One region of the Paenibacillus sp. FSL L8-0638 genome, then DNA from elsewhere that is predicted to be linked to it. Evidence: riboswitches for the same ligand, from Rfam matches in the RefSeq annotation. Region 1 holds a riboswitch; each other region holds the start of a gene.
What was found. Region 1 has a riboswitch for cyclic di-AMP ahead of MKY35_RS00540 (C40 family peptidase). Riboswitches for the same ligand answer to the same signal wherever they lie in the genome.

Region 1 (7,781 bases):
CTGAAAGCAAACATATACATGCTGTAGATGCTTGTCAACGGGAGGTATCCATTGTATGACCCCAGCACGCACTAAAATCGTTTTATTGTCTACACTAGCCCTCGGTCTCCTCGCAGGGACGTTATGGTTTGCCTGGCAGCCCCAATCGCAATCCGACCCGCAGTCCATAGGCCAACCACTATACGGCTCCCTGTCTGAGTCTGCGCTTGCCCCAAATGTGGGCAAGCCTCTAGGGGCAAACATCCTGCCTGACCTGCCCAAGAACCCTCCACAACCCGCTACAGAAATCCTCAGCAAACGGGTGGTAGAGTACCACATTGATGTATCTCTGGAAAAGGGACAGGTTTTGCGAGGCACTGAGACACTGACCTGGAAACATCCGGGCAAGAAAACCGTGAATGATCTGTATCTTCATCTATACCCGAACGCCTTCTCTTCCATGGAAACCACCTTTATGAAGGAATCCGGTGGAAAGCTGCGCGGAGACACCATGCCCAAAGACGGCTTTGGCTCTATGACGCTGACTGAACTAAAAACAGAAGACGGTTTATCCCTCATGCATCGCATCCAATATGTGCAGCCAGATGACGGTAACGCAGGCGACCGTTCGCTCATGAAGGTGCGTCTACCCAAGCCGGTACGAGGTGGCGAAGAAATCACATTATATATGAAGTTTGAGGTAAAACTGCCTGCTATCTTTGCTCGTATGGGTGGGACAGATGATTTTGTAATGGCAGGACAGTGGTTCCCGAAGCTCAGTGTCTACGAGACTGCAGGGCAGCGTGGACGCGCCGAGGAGGGCTGGAACCTCCACCAGTATCATGGTAACTCCGAGTTTTATGCCGATTTTGGAATTTACAGCGTACGGATTCGGGTGCCTGAAACTCATATCGTAGCAGCGACCGGATTTCCCACCCGTGGTGCCGTCCGACAGAACGGCCAAAAAATATATCAATTTTATGCCGACGATGTACACGATTTTGCCTGGTCCGCTTCACCCAACTTTGTAGCCGTAGAAGAACCCTTTTCTTCTGCTGAAGTCCCTGGTGTCAAAATCAAGCTCTACCTTGACCCATCGCACAAGGAGCTCAAAGGACGCTATATGAGCGCAGCGAAGGCCGCTCTTTTGTACTACAGCAAATGGTACGGGCCTTATCCATATTCCACCCTGTCCATCGTGGTTCCACCCAAATCAGGCAATGGAGCTGGCGGCATGGAGTATCCGACACTCATCACGGCCGCTGCTGCGGGTAATCTCAATCCTGGCTATAGTCTGGAACGGACATTAGTTCATGAGATTGGACATCAATATTTCTATGGAATGGTAGCCAATAATGAATTTGAGGAGCCGTGGCTGGATGAAGGCTTCACCTCCTATGCAGAGGAGCGACTTATGGAGCAAGAATATGGGCTCACCCCCAACTTGCCATTACAATCGGGACAGGTATCCTCCCCACAGCCGCTAAACCGTGAGTCATGGAAGTACGGCTCGGCTGCTGAGTACGCGCAAAATGCCTACTCTCGAGGCAAGCTGGTACTACGGGGCATTGAACGTCAGGTGGGTATGAAAAAAATGGATCGCATTATGCGGACCTACGTCCAGACGTACCGATTTAAGCATCCGTCCTCACAGGATTTTCAACGTATCGTGGAGAGAGTCACCGGACGCTCATGGAGCCACTATTTTGAACAGTATGTATATGACGGCCAGATGGCGGACTTTTCAGTGGATCACATCACAAACCACAAGCTGGAGAATGGATATGAAGCAGTCGTGACGGTCAGCAAAAAAGGGGCGGATTATCCCAAGATCCCTGTCCAATTTACCTTCAAGGATGGAACCACGAAATTCAAGGCTTGGGACGGTGCGGGCAAAAGCACAACTTTTCGGATCAAAAGTACTTCTCCCGTTTCCTATGTAACCCTTGATCCCCTATATACCATTGCACTGGAGAACAAGCATATTAACAATACCCTAAAAGCCGAATTGGACGAAAAGCAACAAACCCGTTGGAGTATAAGTGTAACCAAGCTGTTGGAGACACTGCTTGGAAGTCTGTCATGGTGAGGTGTCTATAGATGCGGACTGTTATAAAAGAGGGCTGGGCGCTGGTGCGCATACGATTTTATATCGTTATCATTTTATTTTTGTATCGATTACTGTGGGGGGTATTTCTCTATCGGCTGGTACAATCTGCCGTTATCCCGCTACTACTCCGTTATCCTGATCAGGGTCAAAACGAGCTGGGACAGACCTTGTTTTGGATGGAGAGCCAGATTGCTCTGATGGACAGCCGGGAAGTACATGTGTATTTGTGGATACTACTAGGGGCGACTGTACTACGCATACTGATCACTCCCTTCATTAGAGCCGGAATATATCAAAGTCTGCATACCGATGCGACTGAACCGCAAAGCCTGTCCTTTTTCAAGGGTATGAAACGCCATGGCATGTCGTCGCTGTTGTATTACACCATTGAGTTGGGACTGCTGCTGCTTCCCGCCTTTTGGATAGTACCGAGACTCTACCCTATTGTAGCAGGTACGCTTCAATCTCCCTCTTACCTGCTGCACTTGTTGCCCTATGCCATGGGGTGGATGGCTTACGGATGGTTCATTCGGCAGTGCATCCTGTATATGCAACTGGGTACTGTCGGTGGTCACGCCATACTATCGTCCCTGCTCGCCTTCTTTCGCCAGCTCCTCCCAGCTGTCGGTATATCCCTTTTGCTCGGTGCTTGTGTGCTGCTGGTCTTCGGTCTATTTGGCACCGTGGCGATGATTTGGACTGGCATGCTGGCGCTCATTCTCCAACAATCGTATCATTTTGTTACTAGTCTGGCCAGGCTGTGGCATATCAGTTCGCAGTACAGACTATGGCATAACGATATCTCCAGTAGAAGCTAAGCCCTTCCTTTATGTTAATCACTTCATTTCCGTCTGTCGAAAAAACTTTATGCATAACCGCGCAAACGGCACATAACTGAATACTGTTAACAAGATCTGTTCCTGGGACATTAGGAGCAGATTTTTTTTGTAACTTTTTGCAATGAAACATTTGCCAAAGCCAGCCGACTTTGTTACAATAATCGCAGTGAACTGATAGTAACAACTTTGTAATCTTTATTGTAACCTTTATCTCAAAAATATCGTTATTGTGAATACTGCTCTCCAAGGTGCACATCTTAAGTTAAGCCTAATTCCTGGCACCTAGGAAGCGGGGGAACCAGTTTGGGTGAATTGATCTCGCAACAGAGTGGTCATAGGGGAACCTTCTACCGAATCCTTAAGCTAACCTCGCAGGCATTGGAAGGGGTATATTTTTTTTGAAGAAGAAGCTAACGATCGCAGCTATGAGTCTTGCCATTGCCTTTACATCTTTTACATTCGGTGGCGGCAGTGCATTTGCAGACTCCAAGATGGACCAGGTCATCCAAGATGCCAAAGGAACGAACTACAGAAGCGGAGGCACTACACTCGAGGGATTCGATTGCTCCGGCTTCACAATGTATGTATTCAACAAACTGGGAATTAAACTTCCGCATCAATCTGGATCACAATTCAAAATGGGATCTTCCGTATCCCGCGATGAAATGAGACCTGGAGACCTGGTGTTCTTCAACACCACAGGAAGAGGCATTTCCCATGTAGGTATCTTCGTAGGTGAAGGGAAATTTGCCCACTCCTCGACTTCACGTGGTGTAGTAGTTAGCTCACTGAACGAAAATTATTACGCTAACCGCTATGTCGGTGCAAAAAGAATTATGAGCACAGACGCTTACCATTCTGTAGCTTCAGATATTCCTGATGACGACAACGTAGAATAACTAACGCACAGCAAGCTAACTCTAGCCGCAATTTGATTCTGCCGGAATCGAATTGCGGCTTTTTATGTCCACAACATCAGCAATGATTATCTTTACTGACGAACTGACACCTCAAAAGGTTTCAATTTTAGCGAACATCGTCGGTTTTACCGTCACCGCTGGGGGAGCATATGAGCAGTAATTCCTTCTTATTGAATGTATACCCGACTTAGGTAGGAAATAAACACGCTTGCCATTCCCCTGCAACTTGTCTACAATCTGTTGTTAATGATTGAAGTACCTGTAAAAGGAGGATGGAACACATGCCGGCCTCAATATCCAACTATCGGATCGTACCGATGGACGAGCATCAAGCGGCTGCAATCTGTGAGTGGCGCTATGATCCACCTTATAACATATACGGTTGGCTCCCCTGGGAACAAATGAAGGCGCTTGAGGTCGAATTTGGAAATCCCACGCTTCGCCAAGAGCAATATGTTGCCGTACTGGATGAAGAGAACAAGCTGATGGGATTTGCTCAATATTTTCCTATGATCGGTGTGACCCGGCTAGGCCTTGGAATGCATCCTGACAGATGCGGACATGGCAAAGGCTCTGATTTTGTCCGTGCCATTGCAGAGGAAGCCCAACGACGCAACCCGAAGAATGAAATTGATCTAGAAGTGCTCACTTGGAATGAGCGCGCTATCCGGGCCTACAAGGCGGCTGGATTTGAGCTTACAGATACCTATGAACGACAGACCCCCGATGGCAAAAAACCGTTTTATTGTATGGTATATCGTCCCGAGCACCCAACCCGGGTACTATGATAAAAGCGCCTTCGGCATACAACCACGATGTTGTATAGCGAAGGCGCTTTTATCATCATACGACAGATCATTACAAACTCAATGACTGCTGCGCATTTTTTCAAAAGCTTCATTATATTGCTGGGCTTCCTTGATATCCACGGCCATAATACCGCCGTCGTCCCAAGAGGTCAAACGCAGAGTCACGGTCTTGTAATCAATCGTAATAAATGGATGATGATTGAATGCTTCAGATATAGCGGCAACTTCATCCACGAATGCAATCCCTTTCATAAAACTGGAAAAATTGTATTTCCGGACGATCCAACGTCCTTCCTCCAGTTCCCAGCCCTCCAGTTTCTCCAGATGTACCTCAATCTCTTCTTGTGTAAAAGGCATGTTACGAACTCCTCCCCGTTTATACGGAAGCCTTTCGACCGCTTAAACACGGCCAAAACTACGATATATTGGTGTACATATTACCACGGCCCCGTTGATAATTCCATAAGACGGACCTCAAATTAAAGGGACTGACGTCAGCTCCTCGTCTCCAATCAGTACATAGATACGATGCTGCTCCGGCTCATAGATCACAACGCCACTCCCTACAGTGATTAGGGGCTCTGTACCCAGTGCATAAAATAAGTCTTCAGCCAAAGCTTCATTGACTTCCTGACGCCCCGCCGGGTCCAGCCTGTCCCAATCTTCTGCTTCCATCTCAAAAAACTCATAGCTATCTGGGATGCGTCCCACAGCGTCTGTCAAATCGTTCAAAATTTGTTCATACTCACGCCCATGCTTTACTCCCATGCCATTTCCTCCAATGGTTCCGCCATTCAATGCATAATCACCTTATTATACCGGAAATTCGCACTTAACAAAAAAGAGAGTTTTGTCGATAAATACTATAATCCGTCTTGTAATGACGCGCTTGGGGCAAGGACGACCCCGGCGGCATGAAAGGATTCAAAATCTATTCTCATGGATGAGGTGTATCATGCAAATTTCAACCATTATCGGACTTGTGCTCGGGATTGTGTCACTGGTCGTCGGGATGATCTTAAAAGGCGCTCCAGTCGTCAACCTGGTCAATAATCCCGCTGCTTACATGATTATTTTCGTCGGAACGGCAGCGAGTATATTTATGGCCTTCCCGATGGCAGAAATCAAACGGATTCCGAAGCTGTTCAAGGTTATTTTCACCGAACAAAAACTGTTAGACCGCAAAGAGCTCATCGGTACGTTTACCGAGTGGGCATCCATTACCCGTCGTGAAGGCCTGCTCGCCTTGGAATCCAAGGTAGAGGAAATCGACGATCCCTTTATGCGTGGCGGCATGCGAATGATTATTGACGGCAATGATCAGGAATTCGTACGGGACGTTCTGATGGAGGATATCAATGCTACCGAGGATCGACATCGCTCTGGCGCGCTGATCTTCTCCCAAGCCGGTATGTACGCTCCAACGCTCGGGGTACTCGGTGCGGTTGTAGGTCTGATCGCCGCTCTGGCCGACCTTAGTGACATGGAAAAGCTCTCTCATGCCATTGCAGCAGCCTTCATTGCGACGTTGCTCGGTATTTTTACAGGTTATGTCCTGTGGCATCCGATGTCCAACAAGCTCAAACGGTTATCCAAAAAAGAAGTCGAGCTTAAATTAATGATGGTCGAAGGTCTGCTTTCCATTCAATCGGGGATATCTACGATTGCCATCAGTCAGAAACTGACGATCTTCCTGACTCCGACCGAACGGGCTACGATGACCCAGAAGGATGGCGATTCCAGTGAGTAAAAAGAGACATGAACCGCATGAAGAGCATGCTGACGAAAGCTGGCTGTTGCCATATTCCGACTTAATGACCCTTCTGTTGGCTCTTTTCATTGTCTTATTCGGTATGAGCTCGCTCGACGCCAAAAAATTTGAAACTATGGCTCAATCCCTGAGTGCAGCTTTTAATGGCGGCACTGGCGTGCTGGATCACTCAGCCGCGAATCCGTCGTCACAATCCATGGATATGGGCAAAAATAAAGAACAAGTGTCACAACCCGTAAAATCGAAAGCTACTTCTACCTCTGAACTGCAAAAACAGCTGGCCCAACGGGAAGAAGAAGATTTAAAAAAGCTTAAAAAACAGATGGATCAATACATTCAAAATAACGGCCTGACCCCGTTGCTGAATACCAAGCTAAACCAATCGCAACTAATGATCACCATTAGTGATAATGCCTTGTTTTCATCCGGGCAGGCCGAAGTAAAGCCGGAAGCAAGAAAGCTGGCCAAGTCCATTTCTAGTATGCTCCAGCAGTTCCCTGGCTATGATGTTATCGTATCGGGTCACACGGATAATGTACCGATCTCCAACAGCCAGTTCCCGTCCAATTTTGATTTGAGCGCTAAGCGCTCTCTGAATTTCTTGCGTATCTTGTTGCTCAATCCAGATCTCGACCCAACCAAGTTTGTATCCATCGGTTATGGCCAGTATCGTCCATTGGCAAGCAATCAAGATGGTCAAGGGCGCTCTAAAAACCGTCGTGTTGAAATATCTGTTCTCCGCAAATATCAGAACGGGACACAAGTCATCAGTCCTACCTCAAGCTCGAGTGAAGGTTGATTATGCATATGTTATATGAACAAAGGCACCGCTGCATTTTTATGCAGCTGGTGCCTCTTTGTTTAGTGCTTCCTGTACTTTGCCCTTTCAGATACGACGATCATACGCTCTAGGCTATACAAGCCCCTCTGGCATTAGCTAAGCGTATAATCGAGCATCTGACCAAGCTCCAGCTTCTCAGCCTCTGTCAGATCACGCCAGGCACCTTTCTGAAGAGACCCCAACCGAATATTCATGATTCGCAGCCTTTGCAGTTTTTTAACTTCATAACCGAAGGCTGCACACATACGCCGGATCTGACGATTTTTCCCTTCAGTCAGGATAATACGGAATACATACTCAGATACACGCGTCACCTCACAAGGTAGCGTCCGCTGACCGAGTATTTTCACCCCGCTAGACATGCCCTGCACAAAAGACGGTACGACAGGGCGATCCACTGTTACAATATATTCTTTCTCATGCTTGCCTTCTGCCCGTAGAATCTTATTCACAATGTCTCCATCGTTGGTAAGTAAAATGAGACCTTCCGAATCCTTATCCAGGCGTCCAAT
Region 2 (7,781 bases), 2.9 Mb from region 1:
GCCATCAAGGTTTGAGCCTTGCGGGATCAGCCAACTGCTAGCGCTTCGTTATGGAAGTATCCCTATTGTGCGAGAAACTGGGGGCCTTAACGATACCGTGCAGGCTTACAATGAGTCTACAGGGGAAGGAAATGGATTTAGCTTCACGAACTACAATGCACATGATATGCTGAACACCATTCGTCGTGCTGTTCATTTTTATCGCCAATCTGAGCATTGGTCGAAGCTTACACAGACGGCTTTCGCAGGAGAATATAGTTGGGATGTTTCAGCCGAAGCGTATATGGATATTTACCATTTGCTCACAAAGACGGACTGAGCGGAGTAGGAACACCATATTCATATTAATGAAAAAGGGAATCCCTTTAGCCAGTGTTTGGCTGAGGAATTCCCTTTTTTGCTATGATCAGTCGCCCCCGCCACCACAGCTGCTTCCACATGAAGAGCCGCTGCTACACGAAGAATGGCTACCAGAATCGCCTGAATCATGGTGAGAAGAGCCTCCATGATGAGAACTGTCATGGGAGGAATGATGATGCGAGTGATGCGTATCCCAGTTCGAGCAGCCGCTTGCCGAGCTACAACCAGATGAGCTAGCTAATCCGGCATTGCCTGTAGCATCCGGGTGCATGTGTATGGCAAATTGTTCAGGTTGATACCATGAGTACCACACAACAGCTAATAACAAATAGTCGACCTGTAAATAGTTGACCTTAGGCAATTGCTTACCCTCAGGATCATCCACCGCTTTATTCACCCGCTCGCGCAGATGTTGTACAATCTTATGAACCGCTTGTTGGGCTTGCTGTGAAATGGCTATATTCTCCTGAGTATTCCAACGGTTACCTGCTGGAGTTGTGAGTTTGTAATAGTGTGAAAGCTCGTCGTTCGGTAATGGATGATTAAAAAAAGTCCCCCACAAACTGGCGCTATAGCGGTTCCAGCCAAAGCATTCCACATACAACCAATCAAACCACGCACGCTCCTCCGGCATCGGCTGAGAGCCGCCAGAATGGGGCGCATGGTGAAGCATACGACCAAAAAAAGCTTCCGAGAATTGCTGATATTCGCGGGTAAACATCAACATTTCGTGCCATAATTCATCCACATCACTACTGAACATAGGCACACGATTCATAATCGCGCATAGCATAAAATATCGTTTTAGCTCATGCCAACGCCAATCATATTCTTGCTCCGTAATCTCTGGGTGGGCTTCCATTACACGATTCCTTACGCTATGAGCATAGGAGACGGGAATGGATTGCTCCAATAGCTGCATCAGCTCCGTAATCTCTGGATGACGCTCCTGCGTAAGGGAAGAAGGAGAAGGGGAGCTGAGGAAAAAAGCATTCCGGCGCCGTGTTTTTCTGTTTCCCCGGTTCCTGCGTATTGCACGGAATATAAACCAAAAAATGATGAGGTCTATCACAATAAACAACGTCCAAAAGCTACTCATACTATCCATGGCTGGCTACTCCTTTCTGAAATAACACGGAATTAAGATTTAGCGTTCGTTATTCAGCAGAGCGAATTCTTTTTTTATCTGGGCTAGCAGTTCAGGATTCGTGATTACATCGCAAGCAGTCCATGCCAAAGTTCTCGCAGCCAGCAGCATTCCTTCCATGGCTCGGTCCTGCATCGCCAAATCGCGGAATTCTGGTGTATGCAAGGCATGCTTCTCGTCAATAACTTGAATGTAAGGATGGATAGCAGGGCAATGAAGCGATACATTTCCGATATCCATGGAGCCATGATCTTCGCCTTCCGTTATATCTTCTTGCGAAATGCCAGCCTGCACCAAATTTGCGGTAAACGCATCGGAAAGTACACGGTTCGTGACCATTTCATCATAAGAAGTCTCATAATTGGAGGTCTCCAAACGACACCCGGCCTGTAAAGCAGCTCCTTCAGCAATTTGAATAACACGGCGAGTCAGCGGGTTCAGTTCTTGACGTGTAGCGGCCCTTACATAAAATTGGGCTGAGGCGTAATCAGGAATAATATTGGCTGCTTGCCCACCCTGATTAATGATCCCATGGATACGCACTGTACTTTTTACTTGTTGACGGAACGCATTGATGCCATTGAACGTTTGAATCACAGCGTCCAGCGCGTTAATGCCTTCGTGCGGGCTGGCAGCCGCGTGAGCGGATTGACCAAAAAATTCGAATTGTACAGCATCAATCGCCAGCGATTTGCCTGATTTTTCGTAACGATCATAAGGATGCGTCATAAGTGCTATGTCGCAATCATCAAACAAACCGGCAGCGGCCATAGGGACCTTAGCACCACGAGTTTCTTCGGCAGGTGTGCCGTATACCCGTACTTCTCCACCAGTTTCGTCGATGATCGACTTGAGGCCAACGGCAGCACCGGTACTCATCATGCATATCAGATGGTGCCCACAGGCGTGTCCTAAACCTTTCAGAGCGTCATATTCTGCCAGAAAAGCGACAATCGGTCCGGATTTTTCAGCTTTGTAAGTTGCAATAAAGGCTGTTTCTATGCCCAAAACGGGTGCCTGGACCTCAAAACCGTGAAAAATGAGTTCTTCTTTTAAACGGGCAGCGGCCAGAAATTCCTCGTTTCCAAGTTCAGGATTTGCCCCAATATATAACGAAATGTCCTTAAAGCGTGGGGCATGCTGCTCAATTGTCTTTTGAATGGTCTGTTTAAAATCCATGCTGAAAACTCCTTTATATAAGCTGTAATGTAGGTACTGCGCTAGGTATGCTGAAATTGTACTATAACATTCATTGCATAATCATGCATATTCATTTATAATGACACAATCTTATTTATTATAAAGAATTTAAGGAGAGAAAAAAAGATTGAAAAAGGCATATCGTTTTACCGCCCTGGTTTTGACGGCGGTTATCTTGCTGTTGACGGGTCTTCCCATGCTCAATGCATACGGAACGGAAGCAAAGCCACAGAAAAAACTTGTAGTGGGCATGAGTGCCGACTTTCCGCCGTATGAGTTTCATAAAGTTATTAACGGTAAGGATACTATTGTTGGATTCGATGTGGAAATCGCGAAGGAAATCGCCAAAGATTTGGGTGCGGAGATGGTCCCTGAGGACATGAGTTTTGACTCTTTGCTACCTGCTCTGCAAAGTGGTCGCGTAGACTTGGTACTGTCCGGTATGACACCGACGGATGAGCGTAGAAAAAGCATTGATTTTTCAGATGTATATTATCGCTCCAAGCAAGTCATTATGGTACGCCCAGAGGATAAAGACAAATATCCTACGATGGCTGCTTTGAAAGGCGAGAAGATTGGCGCGCAAAAGGGAAGTATTCAGGAAGAAATTGCTCAAAAAGTACCCAATGCCTCTGTAACCTCACTGGACAAAATATCCGATCTGGTACTCCAGCTGCGGACCCAGCGTATCAACGCTGTTGTGATCGAAGATACGGTTGCTAAAGGGTACACGTTAGATGGCACCGTAACACTTGCCAAAGCGGTACCTGAGGATGCCGGAGCAGAAACTGCTGTAGGTATACGTAAGGGGAACGCAGAATTGCTTGCCTCTGTAAATAAAACGTTGGCTCGCCTGAAAGCGGACGGGTCGATTGAAAAGTTTTCTACAGAAGCGAGTGCACTCTCGGCAGATCGACAGGTTTCTTCTAATAACATCGTAGATATTTTTTGGAAATACCGCAGTCTTTACGCTACGGGTATTGGTTACACTCTGTTGCTGTCTGCACTCGGAGTACTGTTTGGATTTATCATTGGTCTGATCGTATCCTTGCTGCGGATGAGTGGTATACGCATCATTGAGTGGTTAGGTACCACATATGTGGAGATCCTGCGTGGCACACCTATGCTGGTGCAGCTCATGATCATTCACTACGGGATTGCTTTGACGCTGGGTGTCAATTTTACTCCACTCCAGTCCGGTATAATCACATTGTCTCTGAATAGCTCGGCATATCTGGCTGAAATTTTCCGTGCAGGTATCCAGGCAGTAGACCGTGGACAGATGGAGGCTGCACGCTCATTGGGTATGGGACGAGGCAAAGCTATGCGTCACGTCATTTTGCCGCAAGCGTTTAAATCTATTTTGCCTGCTATCGGTAATGAGTTTATTACAATTATTAAAGAATCCTCCATTATTTCGACTATTGGTATGGTGGATATTATGTATCAAGCCCAGGTCATTAAGAATATTACCTATGAAGGATTAAGTCCGTTCATAATCACAGCCGCTATTTATTTTGTAATGACATTCAGCTTGTCTAAGCTGCTTGGTTTATGGGAAAGGAAGTTGAGAGCCAGTGATCACCGTTAAACAATTGCGTAAATCGTTCGGCAAGAATGAGATTTTAAAAGGCATTGATATAGATATCGCCAAAGGAGAAGTTGTCGTTATCATCGGTCCCAGCGGTTCGGGGAAGAGTACGTTTTTGCGTTGTATGAATCTGTTAGAACAGCCGACGGATGGGGAGATTTTATTTGAGGGCGAGCCGATTACAGCTCGTGGTCATAATATTAATGTAACCCGGGAAAAAATGGGGATGGTGTTCCAGCATTTTAATCTGTTCCCACACAAAACAGTGTTGCAGAACCTGACGCTTGCACCGACGCAGGTTAGAAAACAGTCAGGTAAGGAAGCGGAAAAAATTGCATTAGAACTCCTGCGTACCGTGGGGCTCGAGGATAAGAAGAATACCTATCCGAACCAGCTATCCGGTGGTCAGAAGCAACGTATTGCGATTGCGCGTGCTTTGGCCATGCAGCCGCACGTAATGCTGTTCGATGAGCCGACTTCTGCATTGGACCCTGAAATGGTTGGAGAGGTTCTGGATGTAATGAAGAAGCTCGCCGAAGGCGGTATGACAATGGTAATTGTAACGCATGAAATGGGCTTTGCCCGCGAGGTAGGCGATCGAATTATCTTTATGGATAACGGTCAAATTGTGGAGCAGGGTGCACCAGACCAGGTATTTGGCACTCCAAGCCATGATCGCACTCGTGATTTTCTTGCCAAAGTATTGTAAGAAAGTGTTGATCTAATCATAAAAGAGCTCTCCGTTGACGGAGGGCTCTTCTTTTTTTGTCACCATTTCCCCATACTTTCGTAACAAATATCGATTTCTTGATGACAAAATTGTAACGAGTGTAGTATGATGTTCAGGGTTCCCAACATTTTCATGCGGATAAGGTTACAAAATTGTGATATTATGCAGTAAGCCAAAACTTACCGGGACAGCATGCGGTTAGACAAGTGCTGAAATGCTGGCCCAAACTATGGGAAGTGCGGGGGACGTAACAACGGCAGCCATTCCGATACGTCATAAGACGATGAGGAATATGCCTAGGGGTGAATTGCACATGCATAGGGCTTCTCCTGAGTCCGAATCCGACAGCTAACTTCGCAGGCATAACAGAGGAGGTACATATTTTGAAACATTTAAAACATATTGGTAAAACGATGAAAATTGCGGTGCTTGCCGCAGCTATTGCAGGGCTGGCACAGACAGCTGGAATAGCGGATGCTGCCTCGCTTCACACTGCCAAAGAGGGCGATACCTTCTTTTTGCTTGCTCAACGTTATGGAGTATCGGTAGACGAGCTAACAAAGGCCAACCCAAACATTGCCTCCAACAATATATATGCAGGTCTGCAAATTAAGGTGCCTGGCGAAAAAAGTGTAAAGGCAGCTTCGGAATCGAAGCCGCAGCTTCTTACGGAGAAAGCAGCAGCGAATGAGGCGCCAACGATTGAAGCTTGGGGTAAAACATTCAACTATAGCAAAATAGTTGACGTTAAGGCTTCAGCGTATTCTGCCGCAGCCGATGAGAATGGTAAATGGGGCGCAGTGGACTACTACGGCAATCCGCTTAAACTAGGTACAATTGCGGTAGATCCTAACGTCATTCCGATGGGCACGAAAGTACTGGTTACAGGCTACTCCCATCCAGGTTTGCCGGATCATTCTTTTGTAGCTGTCGCTCGCGATCAGGGCAGCGCCATTACAGGAAAGCGGATTGATATCTTTATTCCAGGCAACAAATCATTTGTGAACGACTTTGGATTTCAAAATGTGAAGCTGTACGTTATTGATAAATAGCATTGTACGTATATACAGTTTAATTAAACATAATATATATTATGTAAACATAACGCCTATATCCGTATATATCTAGGTCGGACTCTTATCAGGTCCTATCCGTAAAAAGGCTGTCTTGACGAGCAGAATACTTCTGCTGGTAAGACAGCCTTTTTACGTTGCTTTAGCTTGGACCTCAATTATAAACATACTGTTATTTTCGTTCCGATGTGTGGAGTAGCCGGGGGACTGTCACAAATTTGTAGCCCTTAGCTTTTAGAGAGTGAATTAGACCCGGCAAAGCTTGGACAGTGCCTTGCAAGTTGGAACTTTGACCTCCACCAGCGTGCATTAAAATAATAGAGCCAGGCCCTGTAGCTGGAATCACATTTCGCTGAATTTGTGTTTTACTTAGTCCCTTCCAGTCGAGAGAGTCTACATTCCAGTTGACAATCATGTAGCCATGACGACGTGCCCACTTTATTTGAGGCTCTGTAATTTCACCGTAGGGTGGACGAATCAACTTGGGGCGAAAACCTGCGCTGGCTTGTAAAATACGTTCTGTTTTTGTAATCTGGTTGCGAAAGCGTTCTGGTGTAGCCTTCCTAAAATCCGGATGAGTATAGGAATGGTTTCCTATAGCATGGCCTTCACGGATAATACGACGTATAATCCCCGGATGCTTTTCCGCACGGTGACCGACGATGAAAAAGGTGGCTTTGATGCCGTTGGCGTGTAATACGTCCAAAACCTGCGGCGTATACCTAGAATCGGGCACATCATCAAAGGTTAAGGCAATTTGGCGGGTGTGTGGGCCGCACATTTTAAAAATGTCCGCATGTTTTTTACGCAACATTGCTAATGTAGGAGTAGCTCGATCTGTACTCAGATGTACAGAAGAAGCAACAGCTGCTTCTTTGGGATGGGGCGTTCCGATATTGGGAGGCGCATCCGCGTGAACGGGTAAACTTGAAAATGCTAGTAACAGTGCCAAGCATGGCAACACTCCCCTGTACGGCATATGTATCCCCCCTTTTCGTGCAGTGGTACCTAGTGGTGCTCTCGACTATTATGTACCTGTCCTATTAAAAATATGCTGGTTACAAAGTTAGGCTCATAAACGTCTGGAAAGAAGTTCGCGATGAAATGATTATCAATGAAGATGATGGAGCTAAACGTACATATTCTCTTAAACATGACCGAAAACAAGAGCATTTTCGCAAGTTTTAGACTTACAACGGATTCGGTATCCCGTGACAGCTGGTGTATAATGGGGTTGCAATTCATAATTATACAGACATGGAATTGAAGGAAGGAAGGATAAAAGTGACCGACTTGTTTACTCCTTATCAATTAAAGGGGCTTTCTTTAAAAAATCGGATTGTTATGCCCCCGATGTGCCAATTCAGTGTGGAGGCCGAGGATGGAAATCCGACGGATTGGCATCATGTCCATTATGTGAGCCGAGCAGTAGGAGGTACTGGACTTATTATTGTGGAAATGACAGCGGTTCATCCTGATGGACGTATTACGGATCGTGATTTAGGTATTTGGAGTGACGAACATATTCCTGCATATCGTAAGATTGTAGAGGAAGTTCACAAGTATGGTGCCAAAATTGGCATTCAACTAGGCCACGCTGGACGCAAGGCCGAAGATGCTGAGCAACCTGTGGGTCCTTCTTCGATTCCTTTTAGCGAACGCCTTAAAAAGCCGCACGCC
Region 3 (7,781 bases), 1.3 Mb from region 1:
ACAGATCCTATATGTCCGCAAAGGTAAAATGATCGAGCGCCATATGTCGACTTTTCCTTTCTACGGTGAGGCTTACAGTGATTTTATGTCCTATGTGACGCAATATTATAGTGACAACCCAGCAGTGCCGCAGGAAATATTGCTGCCGGATTCTCCTAAGCTGATGCAGGCGGAACTGGCTAATGTCGATCAACCGGTTGCGGCAGAAACTGCACTCTACAGTGCACCTACAGCCGATGTTACCGGACAGACAGATGAGAATGCGATACAAACGGAGACAGAGCATTCTGCTGACTCACTACTGGTGGCTGAAGAACGGGCAACTTATGCAGCGGCAACGAATCAAGATCAAGCTGGTGACCAAGATGCCGAGATAAAGGAAATAGAAACTCAACTATCCGGTGGACTGGAGGACCCGAGTACGGCGGCTCTCGCTCTGGCTGAATGGTTGGATGTAAAGGTACTTGTACCGCAGCGTGGACTGAAAAAGCAAATGACAGGCATGGCGACGGAAAATGCACGTGTAGCTTTGGATGAGAAGTTTAAGCTGATCGAGCGGGATGAGGAACGGACATCCAAAGCTGCAAGCAATCTCGGACGTGCCATTGGGCTGGATAGCTTGCACCGGGTGGAGGCATTTGATAACTCCAACATCCAGGGTTCCGATCCAGTCTCCGCCATGATCGTGTTTATTGATGGCAAGCCTGCCAAGAAGGAGTATCGAAAATATAAGATTCGTTCTGTGCAGGGACCCGATGATTATGAAACGATGCGTGAGGTTATCCGGCGTCGATATGAACGTATGCTTAAGGAAAATCTGGAACGTCCCGACTTGATCGTTGTGGATGGTGGACGTGGACAAATTAAGGCGGCGACCGATGTACTGCAAAATGAGCTGGGTTTGTTCATTCCTGTGTGTGGTCTGGTGAAGGATGCCAAACATAGAACTTCCCAACTATTAGTGGGAGAGTCCTCTGAGGCCGTGACACTTGCACGCAATAGCGAAGAATTTTATCTGCTGCAACGAATTCAGGACGAGGTTCACCGTTTTGCCATTACGTTCCACCGCGAGCAACGCGGCAAATCTATGGTAACTTCCCGGCTGGACTCTATTCCAGGCATTGGCGAAAAACGGCGTAAGTTACTGCTTAAGCATTTTGGATCACTCAAAAAAATAAGAGAGGCCAGTGTCGAAGACTTCCGGCCTCTCTCTATTGGGGATAAGCTTGCGCGTCAGATTATAGCTGCCCTTCGGGAGGAGGAGTCGTAGAATACGGCTCCTCTTTTTGTATAGGTTCAAACATCATTCGATTTGGTTTTTTAGGACTAAACCAATAAATGATGTAACCCACGATGGCTGGAAGTAAGATCCAGAATAGACCAGCGCTCACATTCACAGTGTCTCCCAGACTCATCACACTAAGTCCCATTAGAATGCTGTCAAAAATAACGTGGCTGAACATGGCGGCAATAAAGCCGTAACGCAGGAACACAAAACTGAACAGCAAACCAAGAAAAGTCAGCTCAATAGGTCTGGAAATCACCGGATAGATCGGATAAAGTGTATGTCCCAGTGCCCAAATCAGCGTGGTGATCAGACAAGCAACAAAAGTGTTTTTCACTATTTTTTTGACCATCGGAATACCAAACAGACGGTAGACAGTCTCTTCTCCAATACCTGCCATCCAGGCCATAATCGGCAGTAGCCATGGATAAGCCATATTGTAAGGGGATTGCGTGGCATCTGTGGTGGAAAATGTATTAAATGTGCGCTCCAGTATAAAGAATAAGATGGATTGTACCCCGAGTAAAATAAAGGCCCACAAGTAGCCAACATACATACTGCGAAGCACGTACAGCCCGTAGCCCGGTTCTTTCGCACGTGGCCATGCATTCAGTCCAACCTGACGCATAAGTCCGTCACCGCCGACCAAGGAGAAGTAGAGCGCTACAGCCATGAAGAAGGTAACACCAATCTGGAAAACCATAAGAAATATAAGCATGCCCTTACCGCCTGCTTCTGCTTGCAATAAAGGCAGCATGTTCATGGTCCCAGCTATACTAGCAATAAAGTATACAACGGACAGAACAATGCCACGTACAAATGAAGTATGTCGTCGGGTGAGTGACGCATACACAATGGCAAGTACACCCAGCACAAAGCTAAATAGGGCATAACCCGCATAGGTCATCCAATTCGCCCAAAATGTTTGCTTTTCGATATAATCGGTATAGGATGACGGGGCCGAAAAGCTTTGAGTGAAGGAGCGAACATCACCGTCTTCAAAAGTAAAAGCCAGTGTAAGTACCGAGGCGCCAATTTTTTTATCGTCTACGGTATACTTTAATCCGCCTTCTTGTTCAGTGGTCGCGAGCTTTAAATCCGCCGGCTTAAAGCCAAAGCGCTTCACCCATACAGCGGCCGCCTGCTCCTTGGCTTCAAGCGTCATGCCGTCCTCAGCCACACGTACAAGCCTGTTACGTGCTTGTTCATCCGTAGAAATATCAGCCTGCGTGTAATTGGTGCTGGAGGTGATCCGTTTAAAACTAACGACCTTCCCAGTGGATAAATCTACATGAATTTGCAGCTTGCTCTTCGCTGAGGATTCAGGCAGATCGACCCGAAAGGTTTCGTAAGGGTAATTTTTCTTCCATGTACGGTCGTACTGTTGAAGCAGTTTTTCTCTAGATAAATAACCGTACAAATCTGTTTCGGCCTGATAGGTCACCAGAGGCTCCTCTGGCTGTGATTCAGTATATCCCAGCTCGGAGCGGGCGAAGTCCAATGCGTGTATGACCGCTTCTTGTTTGCTGATGACCTTTGCATTCATTACTGATTCTGGACTTGGATTGCTAAGCGAGGGAATAAGCAATTGAAAGATAAAAAAGCAAATCAGGCCAATCCCGCCCAGCAAGCCTAATTTTTTGAAGTTGGCCGTGAGCACGACCGGTTTCCCGATAGGATTCATGAGTTTCCTCCTTAATCTGTAAATAAGAACATCCATTAAAGATATCATACTGCACAGGTTCCCGCCAACAGACCAGCGATATTCATGAAAATAGAGTGAAAGCACTTTAAAGTTCCAATAAAATAAGATAAGCTGCGATTAAACGATGCCCATTCGCAAAATAAAGCCAATTTCACGTTTTTTCGACGAAATCGGTTTTGTGATCTGGATATAGAAGGATTATAATCTTGAGGCAATGCCTATAAAATACATAGGTAATGATATACAGTTGAGCCGAATTTCTATGGGAAAACGGGGGAACCATGTTACTGGGGTGAATTTTACAGCCGATCACTGGTGGATCGGAAGTGTAAATAGGGCATACTGTGCTGCCCTAATCCGTCAGCTAACCTCGTAGGCTATGAGCAGGAACCAAGTCAGGCACTCGGTTTTCCGGTGTCTTTTTTTGTGCGTATAAAAGTGTTTGGATTGGTTAGATAGACCGCTGCGGGTGCAGATTATTCTTCCGATTGCTGTTATCCCCGGATTTTTTGATTGTATACCCCCTTTAATGGTTAAAATCCGGAGATAAAGGCAAACGCTTCGCTTCTTCAGAACAATTCTGCCCCCTTCGCTACTGCCCGCCAATAGCACAGGGGACCGAGTAGTGCTTGACATGCATTCTTCCTGTATTCAGGGAATGCTAATTATAGTTAACTAAGGTTTGGAAAAATCAAAAAATTCAGGGGCAACGACGATCGGAAGATCAAATGGAACGCGTAGCAAGCTTACACCGTATTAAATCACTGTTTTTATAGTTTTAAGAATTAGGAGAGAAGTGATGAATAGATGAATCCCAATGCAGGCTGGCTCCGGCTTTCTCCACCGCAGATATTCGTTGCGGGCTTTGCCATTATCATTCTAATAGGTAGTTTATTGTTAATGCTGCCGATCTCCAATACAACAGGAAAGCCACTTGCGTTTGTAGACGCTTTGTTTACTGCCGCTTCCGCGACCTGTGTTACAGGGCTTGTCGTAAAGGATACGGGGACCTTTTTTACAACCTTTGGTCAAGTTGTTATCGTGGCGCTCATTCAGATCGGCGGTCTGGGCTTTATGACCATGGCTACCTTAATCGCGCTGGTGTTCAAACGTCGGATTTCCTTGCGGGAGCGCCTCATTTTACAGGAAGCGATGAATCAGACCTCTGTCGAAGGAATTGTCGGATTGATCCGTAAGGTGCTGTTGTACTCGCTGGTCATTGAGGGCATATGTGCTGTAATATTTGCGATTCGCTGGTCGTTTGATATGCCTGTAGGCAGGGCGATTTATTTTGGGATTTGGCATGCCATCTCCATGTTTAACAATGCTGGTTTTGACTTATTCGGGCACTTTCGCAGCCTAACAGGTTATGTATATGATCCGATTGTTAATTTTACAGCCATGTTTTTGATTATTTCAGGCGGCATTGGTTTTGTAGTGATGTCGGACCTGGCAGAATATCGCAAGCGTAAGAGACTGTCCTTGCATACCAAGGTGGTACTCAGCATGACGGGCGCTCTGATTGTAGTCGGCACGCTCGTGATTTTTGTGTTTGAGTTTACGAATCCAAAGACCCTTGGCTCGCTTGATTGGGGTGGTAAACTGCTGGGATCTTTATTCCAGTCTGTTACTCCCCGTACCGCAGGTGCCAATACACTGGACATTGCAGGCTTGCGGCAGGCTACGCAGTTTTTTATCATCATACTCATGTTTATCGGGGCTTCTCCTGGCTCCACTGGAGGCGGGATTAAGACCACAACATTCGCGCTGCTCATTGGAGCAGTGATTTCGATGCTGCGGGGGCGGGAAGATATTGTGCTGTTCAGGTATCGACTTGCGCAGGGACGAATTTACAAGGCTTTGACCATTACACTGCTGGGGCTGCTGTTCGTGATCGGGGTGACGATGATTTTGTCAGCAACCGAAGATCATCATTTTCTGATGATCTTGTTCGAGACGGTGTCTGCGTTTGGTACGGTGGGGCTGTCGATGGGGCTTACACCTGATTTGACAGTCATAGGCAAGCTGGTGATTACCCTGACGATGTTTGCAGGTAGACTGGGGCCACTCACGCTAGCTTATGCACTGGGGCCGAAAAAGGGTAAAGAATTATATCGTCATCCGGAAGGTAAAATGATTATAGGATAAGGGAGTTTTCGAGTAGACATGAAAACGCAGCAGTTTGTAGTTATTGGCTTGGGGCGGTTTGGCTCAAGCCTAGCTTTGCAATTGGTGGATATGGGGTGCGAGGTGCTAGGCATTGACCGGAATGAGGATGTTGTGGACAGTATGAGTGAGATGTTGACACATACTGTCGTGGCGGACGCTACCGATGAAGACTCATTGCGATCACTGGGCATCCGTAATTTCGATTGCGGCATTGTTGCTATTGGTGATGACATCCAGGTAAGCATCCTGACCGCCATTTTGCTGAAGGAGCTGGGTGTGAAAAAGGTCGTAGCCAAAGCCATATCTGTGCTGCACGGGCGTGCGTTAGAAAAGCTCGGTGTGGATCGGATTATTTATCCAGAACGGGACATGGGTATCCGTGTGGCTCACCAGCTAGTCACGCCTAATTTGCTCGATTATTTGGAGTTGTCTAAGGAATACAGTATTGTGGAACTCAATGTACCTGCATGTCTGAACGGCAAAACGCTTGCAGAACTAAATGCTCGCACCCGCTTTGGCTGTAGTGTCGTGGCGCTTCATACGGCGAACGGTATCTTGATCGCACCGACGGCTATGGATCGGCTAAAAGCAGACGATATTATGGTCATCATCGGCTCAAATGACAATATCGGCCGCTTTGAGGATGAGGTTGTTAATGTCAATGAAGAGGGCTAAACTCTCTACACCATACGATAGCCTGCAAACGACGCACGTGTCTCGCTAATCCAGCGTCGTGCTGTCGGACCGAGATCGGTCGTCTCCGAGTAAATGAGGGAGGTCGTTCGGCGTGTCTCCTTCAAATCGGGCAAGTACAATGCAGTGAGTCCATTATCCCGCAGCAGTTCGCTACGCAAATAGGATTTGGGTAGCAAGGCGGAAGCCTTACAGGTTGGAAGCAGGCGTACAATCGCCTCGAAGGAGTCGATTTCCATGCGGATATCCGGCATGATGCCGCTGCGCTGGAACAAGTCATCCGTCAGACTGCGGTACCAGGTTCCTTTGGAGAAAATAATCATCGGCAATCCTTGCAGATCTTTCATCGAGGCCGTTCCTGTCTTAACGGTTAATTCATGTCCAATGGGAACAACGAGCTCCAAATGATCGTCAAATAGCGGAATGCAACGCAGTCCGACTTCATGAATGGCAGACCCGACAATACCGGCGTCTGCTTTTTTGTCACGTACAAAGGCGACGATTTCGTGGGTTTTACCGGTGAGCAGCTTCAGCTCGGTTTGAGGATGCTTGCTCATAAAAGCTTCGACAAGGGTAGGCAGCGTTGTTTGGAGTGTCGTGAGACTTGCGCCGAGTGTAAGCATACTCTGGGCTTCATTTTTGTGCTGGGAGAGCTTTTGTAAGAAGCGAAGCTGACGTTGCCGTTGCTCTAGTGCGAATGTATAAACAAATCGGCCAGTGGACGTAATTTCGAGCCGTTTGCCCCGACGATCAAAGAGATTCACACCCAGCTCTTCCTCCAGCTTGGCAATTTTGCGGGACAGGGCGGGTTGGGACAGATTCAGCAGTTTGGAGGCTTTATTCAGGCTGGACTGCTCGACAATGACGGCAAAAGCGTTCAAATCCTCAAACAAATCATCCACTTCCTCTCTATATGCAAAAAAGACATAATAATTAATACGTATATTGCAATTCCATTATAAGCCGAAAAGGAGTAACATGAAAGCGACACAAGATGTTCACACTTTTGTTTTTCCTAATAAGGGACACCTTGTTGGACATTTCCTGTCGGGAACTGTCATTTTATATGTTATATTACTATTGAAAACGCTATTATTGGGAGAAGGGAGCATGACCTAGATGAGAGGATTTTATTCCAGAAAGCTGCATTCGCTTCTTGGCGTCATTCCGTTGGCTCTATTTTTTGTTGAGCATTTGGTGACGAACTTCACAGCGGTGGAGGGTGGCAAGGAAGGATTTAATCGCAGCGTGGCCTTCCTGAATGGTTTGCCGCTGGTTATTGTACTAGAAACGTTATTCATCTACTTGCCATTACTGTTCCACGGAATTTATGGCTTGTATATCGCTTATCAGGCTGATCCGAATGTCAAAAGGTTCGGCTATTCACGTAACTGGCGCTTTCTGTTCCAGCGTATTTCCGGCGTCATTACGTTTGTATTTATTATCTGGCACGTATACGACACACGCTTTCAGGTGGCTCTGGGTAATGTAACTCATGAGGAGCTAGGCGGGGTCATGCATGGCATCGTGACGAACCCGGTTTATTTCATTTTGTATCTAATCAGTGTCGTTTCGGCATCCTTTCACTTTGCTAACGGACTGTGGGCATTTATGGTCAGTTGGGGGATTACCGTGGGACCACGTGCGCAAAAAGTATCTTCTTATATCTGTATGACCCTGTTCGTGGTGGTGTCTATCGGCTTCATCGCTTCCCTGCTTGCATTCCGCAGCGCGGAATTTCAGGAAATAGCAACTGCCTTGGTGCAATGCAGTACTTTTAAACAACTACTGTAAATGAGTCATATCCATTATACATTGTGTTGAAATTCTATTTTCAAACGTAAAAGGGGATTTGGTTAAAAATCCTGAAAAAAAGGAGTGAGCAGAAATGGCAGCATCCAACATTATTGTCGTGGGCGGCGGTCTGGC

Region 2: it holds a riboswitch for cyclic di-AMP, as region 1 does, so the genes downstream of both, MKY35_RS13525 (3D domain-containing protein) here and MKY35_RS00540 (C40 family peptidase) in region 1, are expected to answer to the same signal.
Region 3: it holds a riboswitch for cyclic di-AMP, as region 1 does, so the genes downstream of both, MKY35_RS20930 (TrkH family potassium uptake protein) here and MKY35_RS00540 (C40 family peptidase) in region 1, are expected to answer to the same signal.

Annotation. Positions count from the first base shown of each region.
Region 1 covers NZ_CP151960.1:132,795-140,575, reverse strand. The annotation lists gene MKY35_RS00550 (M1 family metallopeptidase) at 56-2,068, shown strand; gene MKY35_RS00545 (hypothetical protein) at 2,080-2,907, shown strand; cyclic di-AMP (ydaO/yuaA leader) riboswitch at 3,184-3,321, shown strand; gene MKY35_RS00540 (C40 family peptidase) at 3,327-3,827, shown strand; gene MKY35_RS00535 (GNAT family N-acetyltransferase) at 4,130-4,636, shown strand; gene MKY35_RS00530 (4a-hydroxytetrahydrobiopterin dehydratase) at 4,715-5,014, opposite strand; gene MKY35_RS00525 (hypothetical protein) at 5,132-5,425, opposite strand; gene motA (flagellar motor stator protein MotA) at 5,613-6,407, shown strand; gene MKY35_RS00515 (flagellar motor protein MotB) at 6,400-7,227, shown strand; gene rluF (23S rRNA pseudouridine(2604) synthase RluF) at 7,362-7,781, opposite strand, start outside.
Region 2 covers NZ_CP151960.1:3,113,891-3,121,671, reverse strand. The annotation lists gene glgA (glycogen synthase GlgA) at 1-319, shown strand, start outside; gene MKY35_RS13545 (hypothetical protein) at 407-1,468, opposite strand; gene MKY35_RS13540 (M20 family metallopeptidase) at 1,508-2,686, opposite strand; gene MKY35_RS13535 (ABC transporter substrate-binding protein/permease) at 2,835-4,298, shown strand; gene MKY35_RS13530 (amino acid ABC transporter ATP-binding protein) at 4,285-5,007, shown strand; cyclic di-AMP (ydaO/yuaA leader) riboswitch at 5,238-5,406, shown strand; gene MKY35_RS13525 (3D domain-containing protein) at 5,412-6,080, shown strand; gene MKY35_RS13520 (polysaccharide deacetylase family protein) at 6,274-7,080, opposite strand; gene MKY35_RS13515 (NADH:flavin oxidoreductase/NADH oxidase) at 7,386-7,781, shown strand, end outside.
Region 3 covers NZ_CP151960.1:4,713,907-4,721,687, reverse strand. The annotation lists gene uvrC (excinuclease ABC subunit UvrC) at 1-1,270, shown strand, start outside; gene MKY35_RS20935 (type II CAAX endopeptidase family protein) at 1,239-2,969, opposite strand; cyclic di-AMP (ydaO/yuaA leader) riboswitch at 3,231-3,384, shown strand; gene MKY35_RS20930 (TrkH family potassium uptake protein) at 3,798-5,138, shown strand; gene MKY35_RS20925 (TrkA family potassium uptake protein) at 5,157-5,834, shown strand; gene MKY35_RS20920 (LysR family transcriptional regulator) at 5,840-6,745, opposite strand; gene MKY35_RS20915 (succinate dehydrogenase cytochrome b558 subunit) at 6,972-7,646, shown strand; gene sdhA (succinate dehydrogenase flavoprotein subunit) at 7,741-7,781, shown strand, end outside.